Regions from separate parts of the Exiguobacterium sp. BRG2 genome, predicted to be linked through region 1. Evidence: riboswitches for the same ligand, from Rfam matches in the RefSeq annotation. Region 1 holds a riboswitch; each other region holds the start of a gene.
What was found. A riboswitch is a leader RNA that binds a small molecule or an ion and turns the genes downstream of it on or off. The one in region 1 is predicted to bind thiamine pyrophosphate.

Region 1 (3,105 bases):
CGGACGCCCCTGGAGCTGATACGTTCCACGATTGGGAAGCAACCGCCCGAGTGTCGCAAGCAATGTACTTTTCCCGGATCCATTTGCCCCGAGCAGCATCACCCATTCTCCTGTCTGCATGGAAAATGTCGCATCGGTCAACGGATATGGCGCTTTCGTCGATAATGCAGCGACGTGTAACAAAGAGCGCCCAGCTGTAGCGACAGCGGAAGGCACCTGAAGTCGCGCCGCTTGCGGTCCATCTATGGGTAACGTCTCTAAGGTATACGGATACAAAGAGGGAACGGAAATACCTTTCGTTTGAAGCTCTTTGTAATCCTGCGGGAACAGATCCCGTGGATCCGCCGTCGCAGTAATCGATCCGTCCTCAAGTAAGACGATTTGGTCGACGTACGGCAAACAGACATCAAGTTGGTGTTCAATCAAGACGATCGTTAAATCGTGTTCTTTTTGAATCCGAAAAATCAACGCCATCAGCTCATGTTGTCCGATTGGATCAATCTGAGCCGTTGGTTCATCGAGTAATAAGATCGTCGGCTCAAGTGCTAGGACCGCTGCGAGCGCGAGACGCTGTTTCATTCCTCCGGATAGACTCGCGATCGGTGTCGAGAAGGGGAGAGGGAGACCGACGAGTGCGAGTAAGCGTTCAATTCGTTCATCCATCTCCACGCGTGGAATCGAGCGATTTTCTAAACTAAAAGCGATTTCCCGTCCGATCGTCTCCATACAAAACTGTTCTTCTGGATTTTGGAACAGCACTCCGACCGAACCAGAGCGGGTAACAGTTCCAGTCTGTTCGACTTCAATCGTTTCCGGTGTCAGTCCGGCAAGGGCATGAAGTAATGTCGTCTTGCCACTCCCACTGCGACCAAGCAAAAGGGTCGTCCCGTGCTCGATCGTCAGCGATACATGATTGAGCACCGATTTCATCTGACCCGGATAGCGGATGCTAAGGTCGTCGACAGTAATCATGCGACGTCCCGTTTCGCTCGTCCTGCCGCAAACCCGTTCAAGACACCGGTCGCAACAAGGCGACGGACGAGAATTGCTGCAAGCAAGCCACCGAGTAATGCGCCGCTGATCAATTGTAAGCCAGTTGTCGCAAGCAACGTCGTCGTTGTGTAGTAACCGAATCCGTTCGCGATTAGACTATAAACGATGCTACCAATCGCGGCTCCGACACCCGATAACATCAAGGTCCATGTGTCATAACGACGGTAACGCGTCATCGCGAAGACGAGTTCCGCACCAAGTCCTTGGCAGACTCCGATCAGAAGAGCGGATAAACCAAAATGACTTCCCGTGAACAGTTCGACGGCTGCCGCGACGACTTCCGCAATTAAAGCGGCACCTGGCTTTTGAATGATTGCTGCGACGAGCGGACTCGCAATGATCCAGATACCAAACATCCAGTTGGCACCGACAGGTCCGAAGACCGCTGAGATCGGTAACCAGAGTGTTGACCAACCGAGATAGATGACGCCGCAAGCGACGGCGAGCATCATCATGACCATGATTTCTTTCATTTTCCAGTGTTGCATCAGATACGTCCTCCTTTGAATGGGGGAGACGCCAAAAAAGACCGCCCTCCGTAAAAAAGAGAGCGGTCCTCAGAAAAACTGCGCGCAGCAGGAGTCATTGGATGTGATCGCTCCACTTTCCTACGCTAGTATGAACTAGATCAGGTTCGAAGGGTCCGAAGTGAATCGTCTCAGCCAATTGGGCTCCCCTAGTGGATATGGTAATAGGTGATACGCTGTTCACTTTAGGCAATCCAGCGTCTGTTGTCAAGACATAAAAAAACGATACGCCGCAAAGGGCGTATCGTTAAACGACTTATTTGTTGTCTTCGTTCTCTTCCGCTGTTTCTTCTAAAGACGCTTCGTTGTCCTCGCCAGCTTCTGCTTGTCCCTCTGCTTCCTCGATTTCTTCAAGATCCTGCTCGAGTGTCGATTCGACGACAGCTGCGACTTGAATATCGCCTTCTGTAACGATGCGGAAATCTTTTTGCTCTGGAAGATCAGCTATAGAAATCGAATCGCCGATTTCGAGGTTCGTGACGTCGACTTCGACGTTCTCTGGTAATTTATCTGGTGTAGCGGCGACTGTTACTTTAAAGAGTGTTTGTGATAGGAAGCCGCCAACTTTTGCACCGGCTGCTTCACCAACGAGTACAACGTCTGCTTCGACTTCTGTTTCTTCATCCATTTTCACAGCGATGAATTCAACGTGATCGACGGTTGGTGTGAAGACATCCATATCACGGCGATTGATCAAGACGTTAATATTTTTACCGTCGAGTTTGAGTGAAATCAAGACGTTTTCACCGTTTTCTCGGACGATTTTAAGCAATTCTTTTTCTTCAAATGCGATTGGTGTACTTTCCACTTTGTAACCATACACGACGCCAAGAGCTTTTCCTTCATGACGCAATTGTTTACGGAGTGAGCGTGGACGTACCTCGCGTTTTTCGGCTGTTAAATTAACTGACATGTTCATTTCCCCCTTGAATTTGGTATAGCCCTCAAAAGGTAATGAATGTAGGAGCAGGACGAATCCTGAACAATATGAATCATGCTAAGACAATCGGTTTCAGACTCTAATGAATCTGACGCTTTCGTGACTTTGCATTTCTCTCCCAGGTCATTACGCTGATATTGAGAAACATGTGTGAGTAAGTCACCGGTTTGATGCGGTGCTAGTGATTTTATACCCCTATGTTTTAAATCCATAAACCTCTTTTTTTATCTTTTTGAAGTCGAAAGACCTCCAAACTGCTTGAAATCAGGGGTTGAGAGGTCTTTCATTTTTTTCATTCTTTATGGTGATTCGTTGATTTTCACGAACTAAAACATGAACGAGACGTTCAATTTGTCGCATCGTCGTCTGTCCCATCGTCGAAATTTGAAGCCACTGATTGTAAACGAGATAGTCGCTTTCGTACTGGACGTGATACCCCTGAATGCGCAGAGCGTCGCCTAAATCAGTTGCGGACGGATGAACGATCGTCAGTATTCCCGGCGCTTGTGCTTCTTGTTGTGCGAGGAGTTGGAATCCAGTTGCGCGGACGGCTTGTTCGAGATAGGTCATCTTGATTGCTGCTTG
Region 2 (3,105 bases), on a different contig from region 1:
CGGTAAGAGACGTCGCGCTGCGGTTAGAGGAATATCTTCTTGTCCGATATGCAAACCAGCTCCGACAAGTAACGCAATATCAATTCGGTCATTGATAATCAAAGGAACATCATGACGATCCGTCAGTCTCTTTAACCGGACTGCCTGTTCGAAGAATTCCTTTCCCTGCGCTGTTTTTTCCCGTAATTGTATAATCGTTGCACCACCTAAAATCGCTTCTTCAACGACCGTTTCGATTGCAACTCCCGGATGATATCGACGATCTGTCACCGCATAAATGGAATAATCAATTGACATGTTCTACCACCTCCATCAAATCTTGCTCCGTCATCAGACTGATTGCATTGAACAACTCTCGTTTGAAATTACCTAGACCTTTTTCTGATGCTGCCTGTTCTCCTGCTTTTCCCATGATAAATGTTCCGTGGACTGCTGCCTCAAACGCAGAATATCCTGCACCAAGAAAACTCGCAATCAAAGAAGCTGTCATACACCCCGTACCTGTGACGTCTCCGAGACGCGGCGTACCTACTTGTAGTTCCACTTCGCGCATGCCATCCGTGATGTAGTCGATTGGACCTGTGACGACAATGACGGACTTTTGTTTACGAGCGAATGCACGAATGATTTCTCGATCCATGATCTCATCACTAGCAGCATCGACTCCTTTTGTTCGTCCATTCTCCCCAAGCAATGTCTTGATTTCTGAAGCATTTCCTTTAACGACCGTACATCCGAGTCTACTCAATTCTTTTGAAAAGGACGTACGCAATGATGTGGCTCCCGCTCCAACTGGATCAAGGATGATCGGAACGTTCAAGCGTCTCGCTTCGCTTGCGGCGAGTCGTTGAGCTGCTTGCATGTCTGCATCAATTGTTCCAATGTTCAAGACAAGAGCTTGCGCGAGTCGAACCATCTCTTCCACTTCGCGAATATCCTCCGCCATGACTGGAGATGCGCCAACGGCAAGTGTGACATTGGCGCAATCATTGATCGTGACTGTGTTCGTCAAATGATGAATGAGTGGTTTGTGTTTAAGAATGGTCGTAAACATGTGAATCCCTCCAAAGTGAATGAAAATGATGTGTCGGTCCAATCCCTTGTCCGAGAGCAAATCCATGACGAATCGCCTCTGTAACATACTTCTTGGCCTGACGTACACTGTCCGGTAAAGCTTCTCCAAGTGCCATCCGTGCCGCAATCGCTGCAGATAAGGTACAGCCTGTTCCGTGAGTATGTTGATTATCTAACCGATCTGATGTGAAACGGTATTCTTCTTGCCCGTCCCATAATAAATCCGTGGCAGCTCCCGGTAGATGTCCACCTTTTAGCAAGACAGCTCCAGTCTTCATAGCCAACTGATGCATCGCCAGTCGCATCTCCTCTAGATTAGTAACTGATTGCCCTGTTAAGCGCTCTGCTTCCGGTAAATTTGGTGTGACGAGTGTCGCAAGTGGCAGTAACTCCGCGATTAGTGCTTCCTCTGCCTCCGTCCGCAATAGGGCATGCCCGCCTTTTGCGACCATGACAGGGTCTAGTATGATTGGAACTGTCTGTTTGCGAAGATGTGTTGCAATGACGTGAATCGTTTGTGCATTCGAGACCATACCGATTTTGATAGCATCCACACGAATATCTGAAAAGATTGAAGCTAATTGGGCATCAACGATTTCCGATGATAACTCTTCTACTGCTTGAACGCCCAGTGTATTTTGAGCCGTTACCGCTGTCAAAACACTCATCCCATAAACGCCCAATGCTGAAAATGTCTTTAAATCTGCCTGAATTCCAGCTCCACCACCGGAGTCAGATCCCGCAATCGTCAATACATGTTTCATATTTTTCTCACCTTTCCATCGAGCAATGTAAGGGAGTTGTTACCGACAAAAAAAGCGTCGACCGCTGTAAAAAAGCAGTCGACGCTATACGAAATCGTTATCCAACCATTTCGGTATCCGTTCGGCTCAACTTTCCTACGCTGGTATTATCCAGTTCAGGTAATAGGGTCGAAAACAGATTGGTTTTCCTCTCAGCCGGATTCCTCCAGCTCCCCTAGTTGCTCAAGTATTCATTTCGCCTTAACTGTAGCATAGCGGCAAGAAAAAAACGAGCCGAAGCTCGTTTTGAATTATAGATATGCTAATGGATTAACTGCATTCAGAGGAGAAGAGGCACTGTACTGATAGCCTCCGACATGTAGTTCGAAATGCAAGTGTGGTCCTGTTGAATTCCCAGTACTACCAAGTGTTCCAACTTGCTGACCTTGAGAAACTGTTTGTCCTGCATGAACAGATAACGAACTCATATGAGCGTAGACTGTCGTATAGACTTTCCCGTCAAGGAAGTGAGAAATCATGACGTGATTTCCATAAGGCCCACCACCTGAAGCTGTAATGACCGTTCCAGCTGCTGCTGCGACGATTGGTGAGCCGACCGAACCACTGAAATCGACACCATTATGGAACGTATAGCCGTTCGCACCGCTTGCTGGTCCAAACCCTTGTGATACGCCACCAGAAGATGGACGAACGAATTTCCCACCGCTCGAAACAACGGGTGAAGCAACTGAAGTAGGTGATTCTGAACTCTTACCTGCTTGTTTTGCTGCTTGAGCATTCGCTTTAGCGGCTTTTTCAGCTGCTGCTTTCTCGGCTGCTGCTCTTTCAGCCGCCACTTTAGCTGCTGCCTTCGCTGCCGCAATCGCACGTTCTTGAGCTTCAAGTGTCGCTTGTAGTTCTTTCGCGTCTAGAAGTTCTGTCGTAAACTTCGTCTTACCTTTTCTTAATTTTTTAAGCGTAGCACTGCGTTCTTTCATTTGAACTTTCAACGCTTTTTTTTGTTCGATTAATGTTTTCTTCTCTTCAACCTGCTTCGTCTTTTTTTCAACGAGCGCTTGTTTTGCTTCCGCTAGCTTTTGTTGGGTTGCGATGTAATCCGAAATCATTTTATCATCTTGCTCCGCGATTTTTTTCCCTGCCATGACACGACTAAATAAATCACCTAAATCCTTCGATCCAAAAATGACTTCTTCCCATTTGATTGAGTTTCCATCGTTTTCTTGGAAGACACGTAGACGATCACCGAGTAGTTCTTCTTGTTTTTTCA
Region 3 (3,105 bases), on a different contig from region 1:
CATGGATGTCTTGACCAGCATTTTTTAGTCCACTCTCGATTTGCCCCCAGTTGATGTTCGCTTGCTCCATTTGATTGAATAGATTCGTCAACCGATCCATCTGTGCATCAGACAGTTGGATGTTGTTGTTTTGAATGACTTGGACGATCAGGTTTTCGATCTCGACTTTTGTTTCCGGTTTTTGATTGGCGATTTCGGCCTTGATCTCATTCATCAAATCAGCGACTTTATCTGTCCCGACTGTCTTCCCGACGTCTGAAGTGACCGATAATTCTTGCTGTGCTAAATCTTTCCGTTCGTCACTCAGCTTGATTCCGGTCTCAGCCGAAGTTTGATCATAGGCTTTCATGATTCCTGTCAGTGCCGATGTTCCAGTCACTTTATAAGGAGAAGTGATCGTGATGTCGGCATCTTTGACACCTGCCGTGACGAGAGCGTTCAAGTACATATCCTTCGTCACCCACGTAATGTTTTCCGTCGCAACGGAAAGTCCGTCACCTTTTTCCATCAATTCGATTTTAGCGGATGAATACATGTTGCCACCTTTTTGCGACTGGGGAATGTTTTTCCCGAGATATTTTTCTTCGTCAGCAGAAGTGGCGATGATCGGCGTGATGCCTTCCGGTGCATTGAGACGGGAAAGCACCCAAGCCTTATCCTTTGCGCCGAGCGACTCCCCGAGAGTGACGATTGTTTTATCAACGACTTGCTCAGCGGATGCGGCTGTCGGAAGTAATAAAGCAGAAGCGATAACGGCTGACGCCATGATTTTTGTTGGTGTATGCATAATGAATTCCTCCAATTGTAAGTAACAGAATGAACTATAGTATCAGGTACTAAAATTAGTGTACGAGAACGAAAGAAGTTCGGAATCGGTCTGTAGATGGAGACGGCATCCGTCTTCTGACACTCCATAGTATAGCGAAAAGAGGACAACTTGACTTCCATTTTCAGCATGCTATAGTGAATTTGAATCGAATAATGACCACTAGGGGAGTCGGTAGACCGACTGAGACGAACGAAGACGTTCGGACCCTTTGAACCTGATTAAGTTCGTACTTACGGAGGGAAGTGGCGTCAAGTCTTGTTCTTCTTGCGCCATGCCCGTGTGTTTCGGGGTGGTGTTTTTTCGTATCATACTAAACGAGGAGGATGAGATCATGACATTCACACAAGAAATCAAACAAGCGGCACAAGCGTATTGGGATAGTAGTTTTACCCACCCATTCGTACAAGGAATCGGCGAGGGAACGTTACCGCTCTCGAAATTTCGGCATTACGTCATGCAGGATGCCTATTATTTAAAACACTTTGCGAAGATTCAAGCGAAGGCAGCGTCAAAAGCAGACGACTTCGCGACGATCGCGACACTTGCCGAGCATGCTACTTCGACTTACGAGGCAGAGTTGAGCTTACATCAATCATTTTTTGAGCCGCTCGGTATTACGGAAGCAGATCTTGAAGCATTTGAACCGGCACCGACAGCATATGCTTACGTCTCCCACATGCATCATGCGAGTGAAGGGACGCTTGGTGAGACGATTGCTGCCATCTTGCCATGTTACTGGTTGTATTATGAAGTTGGACAACAATTATTGACGTGTACACCGGATGAAAAAATCTATCAGCAATGGATCGACACATATAGTTCGGAATGGTTCAAAAAGGTCGTCTTTGAACAGATTGCACGGCTTGATGCGTTGGCGGAACAAGCAAGCTCGGCTGAACGAGAGCGGATGAAACGGCATTTCGTGACGAGCTGTTATTATGAGTTGCTGTTTTGGCATATGGGATGGACGGAAGAAACGTTTACGTCGATTTACGAGACGATTCCAGCACGGACGGTATCTTCTTAAACGAATAGATGGTAGAATTAGGTATATATCATAGTGAGAGTAGGGATCAAAATGGAAATCTTTATCATTTTGCTGATCATTATCGTTGCCTACGTTGTACAACGTATGCTTGGAAAAGCGAACGTTAGATTTGCTGGATATATCATCCCCCTTTTAGTGACGATGTATGGCACATATGCTACCATCTGGAATTTGAAGGTGACGTTCAAGTTTGAATTTAGCGTCGGTAGCTTCATTTCGACTGTCATAATGATTGTCATTTATGGACTGCTGATCTACTCACTTTACCGCGTCTACCATCGTGCGAAAGAAGAAGCGGAATATCCGTATCAAGCATTAAAAGACCGAGGCATCCTTTAAAGGGGGCTCGGTCTTTTGTGTATCATGTTCTCATTTTTTCCAGTTTTTAAAGCCATCACCGAATTCGAGATGCAGTTGATCGGTAAAGACACCGTTCTGAAAGACCGGCACATCAACCGGTAAAGTGCCTTGCGGTTTGAACGTTCCGAAAATTGCTCGAATACCAGCAGGGAGGTTCGGTCCCGCTGATTTCAGATTGCCTGCTTCAGAGTCCGGTCCGTTCGGATCCCCTTTAAAACCATAGACGAGGACGTGTGCCGGTGCGTCCGGTTGAACGGCGACATCGTATGGATTACGGAGACTGAGCAAGGCGGATGGTGTATTTGTTTGTTTCGCATACCGGAAGATTGAAGCTGGAATCGCTTGCTCTGGTGCAGTAGGCAGTAGTTTGGCACTCGTATTGACGTTTGAACCAACGATGATGTAATCTGCTGCATCGAGTTGTGCCCGTAGTGTCGGGTTTTGGTCGAGCGGTAGCGTAGTAGCCGAGTAATTCGCTGTCGTTACGTGCCAGTTCCGGTTCTTAGGCAGGGAAGCAATCGTCTTTTTCATGCTGTCCGTTTGATCCGTCGCAGGGGCGATCACAAGAACGTTTGCATTCTTTTTCGGCTTGAAGGGTAACGTCCGCTGATCATTTTTCAGGAGTGTGACCGCGGCTTCCGTCATCGCGCGTTCTTTTGCTTTATGTTCGGGACTACCGACGATTTGGTTCGCTTGCGCGAGTTTATCAGCTAAGGATGTCGTATCCGTCGTGCCATTCCATATTCCGCGTTCTGCCTTCAGCGTCAGGATCCGCTCGACCGATTGATCAATCCGTTCCTCTGACAGACGTCCGTCTTTGACTGCCGCAATCACGTCCTTAAAAATCTGGTCGAGTTTTGTGACATCC
Region 4 (3,105 bases), on a different contig from region 1:
TAACACCGATCGTCTCGTCGTGCGGTAGTTCGGTCGCACCGATCAATATCCGTCCGTCCGCTTTCGGTACGAGGTAGACGTCGTCATCAAACAGGATCGAGCGTAACGGCTGACCCGCGAGACGGACCGCCAGACATTCCCCTTTGACACCGTGCGTCGCTATCGAAATACCAGCTGTATCGAGCAAGGCTTGGGACCCGCGTCCGGCAGCAACCGTCACCGTTCGTCCCGTCCACGTTCCCGTGTTCGACTCAACCCTAATGAAATCATTACTCTCCTCGATTCGCGTGACGTCCACCTGTTCTTCGATTGGTATCCCACGATTTCGTAAGGCATGCATCAATGCAGTCGTTAGTCGTCGCGGATCGATTTGACCGACCGATGGAAATAAGTATTCTTGCCCATTTCGTTTCAATAAAAATGGTTGTTCCCGGTAGCCACAATCGATCCCGGTCTCGCGCGTGAGGCGTCGCGCAAGTAACGGATACAGACGGCGACTTCGCGCGGCAAGTGTATGCAATTCTTCTCTCAGCTCGATGTCCGTCGCAAGCATTCCGGCAGCCGCCCGACTCGTCCCTTGTCCGCATGTTCCGCGATCAAGGACAAGAACGGATTCGTTCTGACAAGCGAGACTGTAAGCAAGCGTCAAACCGATGACTCCACAACCGATGATGATGTGATCCGTCATACCCGTACCCCCTGATAACGCTGAATGGCAGCATGCGGGTCCGCTTGACCGAGAATACCGGATAAGACGGCGATTCCGCTTGCACCGGTCACTGCGATCTCAGGAATGCGATCAGGAGTGATCCCGCCGATTGCGATGACTGGTTTCGTCGTGAAAGTGACAACTTGCTTCAAGGCATCGATCCCTCGCGGTGGCACGTTTGGTTTCGACGCTGTCGGATAAATATGACCGTACAGCAATCGATCGGCTCCTTCCGCTTCCGCTGCAAGTGCTTCTGCCAGAGAGTGGACGGATTTCCCGATGATAAGATTCGGAAAGTGACGCCTTACATCGCCGACGCGTAAGGATCGTCGAGTCAACTGCACACCGATACCAGCGACATGGGCGACGTCGACCCGGTCATGAACGGTTAATTGATTAGGCGAATACCCTTTCGCAAGGAGCGCGTCAATCAGTTCTAGCAATTCTGCTGCCGACAAATTCGGTTCTCGAAGATGAAGCTGATCCGTATATGGTTGAAGCGATTGAAAGGTTTCCACTCCATCGCGTGGATTGATGGATCCCGTCGAAATCAGATGTAAACGCATCATGTTCTTCCTTTCGATACGAAAAAGGACCACTCCCGATGTTGAAGGGAGTGGTCCGAAAATGCGCTAAAGCGCTAAGGATATCTAAGGTTTCGAGCCACTTCCCTCCGCTAGTACGAACTAGATCAGGTTCAAAGGGTCCGGATACTTCCGTCTCAGTCTGCTGGGAGACTCCCCTAGTGTCTTTTCGTGTTTAATTGGCTTGCCCCATTAGTCTAGCATGAGTTGCTTTACTTCGCTAGTCCTAGTTGAGCGCTTCCACTTGCTGAATAAGCTCCGATTTCGTCGGTCGCTGTTGCTTCTGGCTGTCGGCATAGGTCTGCTTCAGCTTTAAGATCCGCATCACTTTAGCATCGAGCATCGCAGGCGTCAGCGTTTTTTCTTTAACGGCTTGCATCACTTCGGTGTGGACCTTCGGATAGGCACCTGCTTCCGAAAACATCGCCATATCAGCTCCATTGACAAGTGCCTGGCGTGCCGCTTCCGCGAGACCATATCGTTTCGTGATCGCCCCCATGACAAGGTCATCCGTGATGATGACACCCTTGAATCCGAGTTGTTGACGCAAGAGGTCAGTCAAGATCGGCTTCGAGAGCGAAGATGGATTTTGATCGTCATACGCGGGATAGAGAATATGGGCGACCATCACCATCTCGGCGCCCTCTTGAATCGCTTCTTGGAACGGTAACAGTTCCGTTCGCTTCAGTTCTTCCTTTGATGCTGTCACTTTCGGCAAACCGACATGGGAATCGACACTCGTATTGCCGTGACCGGGAAAATGTTTGACGACCGGAATCGTTCCCGTCTCTTGCATCCCATGCATCAGGGCCGTACCGAGAGTCGCGACGGTCTTCGGATCAGCACTTAACGCACGGTCGCCGATGATTGGATTGTTCGGATTGCTATTGACGTCAAGGACCGGTGCGAAGTCCATGTTGAACCCATAAAATCGTGACAGGTGACCGAGCGTACGTCCGACATCTTCCATTTTTGCAGCATCTGCACCTTGCGCCATCCGTTGACTCGTCGGGAGACGTAATCGTTGATCCGGTACCCGGCTGACCCGTCCGCCCTCTTCATCAACCCCGACGAAGGCATACGGTTTTTGGTTCGTTTCTTGAATGGCACGCGTGAACGTCAAGAGTTGATCTTCTGACGTAATATTCCCACCAAGCAGTAAGACCCCACCGATCGCATGCGTCTGCAACAATTTCCGGTCAGCTGCTGAAAGTTCCGTGCCGGCAACTCCGATATAGAGCAATTGATCGATCTTTTCTGACGTCGACATCGCTTCAAGTTGCTGCTTTAATCGTGCTTGTTGTCGTTCTTCCTTTGTCGGCTCAGGCTTTGATTTCTTCGCCTCCGTCGGTTGCTTCGTTGCTGGTTGTGATGGTTTCGTTGGTTCCGTCGTCTCCTGCGCACACCCTGCAAGCAACAGGCAACCGATCAGTACTACTTTCTTCACAAAGGATCCTCGCTCCGGACACCATTGATGGAATAATAGACGGAAATCTCAGCGTTCAAGGATTGCGAGACCGAACAGTATTTATCTTTTGATAACGAGATGGCACGACGGACCTTATCTTCCGGGAGATCACCTTCAAGCCGGTAATGAATCGAGATCGACGTAAAGCGCCGCGGATGATCCTCTGCCCGTTCCCCTTCGATATCCATTTCGAAATGAGTGATCGTCAAGCGCATCTTCTCTAAAATCGAGACGATGTCGATTCCAGTACAGCCGGCAACGGCATGTAGCAGCAGTTCAGTCGGTCGTGGTGCTTGATTTTCGCCACCGTTCTCCGGTGCTGCATCCATCGCAAGATGATGCCC

Region 2: linked by a shared signal. The riboswitch ahead of thiD (bifunctional hydroxymethylpyrimidine kinase/phosphomethylpyrimidine kinase) and the one ahead of Q9R23_RS08265 (ECF transporter S component) in region 1 are both predicted to bind thiamine pyrophosphate.
Region 3: linked by a shared signal. The riboswitch ahead of tenA (thiaminase II) and the one ahead of Q9R23_RS08265 (ECF transporter S component) in region 1 are both predicted to bind thiamine pyrophosphate.
Region 4: linked by a shared signal. The riboswitch ahead of Q9R23_RS02615 (thiamine phosphate synthase) and the one ahead of Q9R23_RS08265 (ECF transporter S component) in region 1 are both predicted to bind thiamine pyrophosphate.

The regions. Positions count from the first base shown of each region.
Region 1 covers NZ_JAUZUW010000005.1:35,862-38,966, forward strand. The annotation lists gene Q9R23_RS08260 (ABC transporter ATP-binding protein) at 1-972, opposite strand, end outside; gene Q9R23_RS08265 (ECF transporter S component) at 969-1,541, opposite strand; TPP riboswitch at 1,642-1,741, opposite strand; gene Q9R23_RS08270 (50S ribosomal protein L25/general stress protein Ctc) at 1,837-2,493, opposite strand; gene Q9R23_RS08275 (GNAT family N-acetyltransferase) at 2,785-3,105, opposite strand, start outside.
Region 2 covers NZ_JAUZUW010000007.1:118,604-121,708, forward strand. The annotation lists gene thiE (thiamine phosphate synthase) at 1-297, opposite strand, end outside; gene thiM (hydroxyethylthiazole kinase) at 287-1,054, opposite strand; gene thiD (bifunctional hydroxymethylpyrimidine kinase/phosphomethylpyrimidine kinase) at 1,035-1,838, opposite strand; TPP riboswitch at 1,954-2,064, opposite strand; gene Q9R23_RS10770 (murein hydrolase activator EnvC family protein) at 2,129-3,105, opposite strand, start outside.
Region 3 covers NZ_JAUZUW010000001.1:281,893-284,997, forward strand. The annotation lists gene Q9R23_RS01435 (DUF1002 domain-containing protein) at 1-787, opposite strand, end outside; TPP riboswitch at 981-1,087, shown strand; gene tenA (thiaminase II) at 1,161-1,856, shown strand; gene Q9R23_RS01445 (hypothetical protein) at 1,908-2,216, shown strand; gene Q9R23_RS01450 (glycoside hydrolase family 3 protein) at 2,247-3,105, opposite strand, start outside.
Region 4 covers NZ_JAUZUW010000001.1:510,877-513,981, reverse strand. The annotation lists gene Q9R23_RS02620 (FAD-dependent oxidoreductase) at 1-688, opposite strand, end outside; gene Q9R23_RS02615 (thiamine phosphate synthase) at 685-1,275, opposite strand; TPP riboswitch at 1,361-1,463, opposite strand; gene nagZ (beta-N-acetylhexosaminidase) at 1,520-2,740, opposite strand; gene Q9R23_RS02605 (OsmC family protein) at 2,737-3,105, opposite strand, start outside.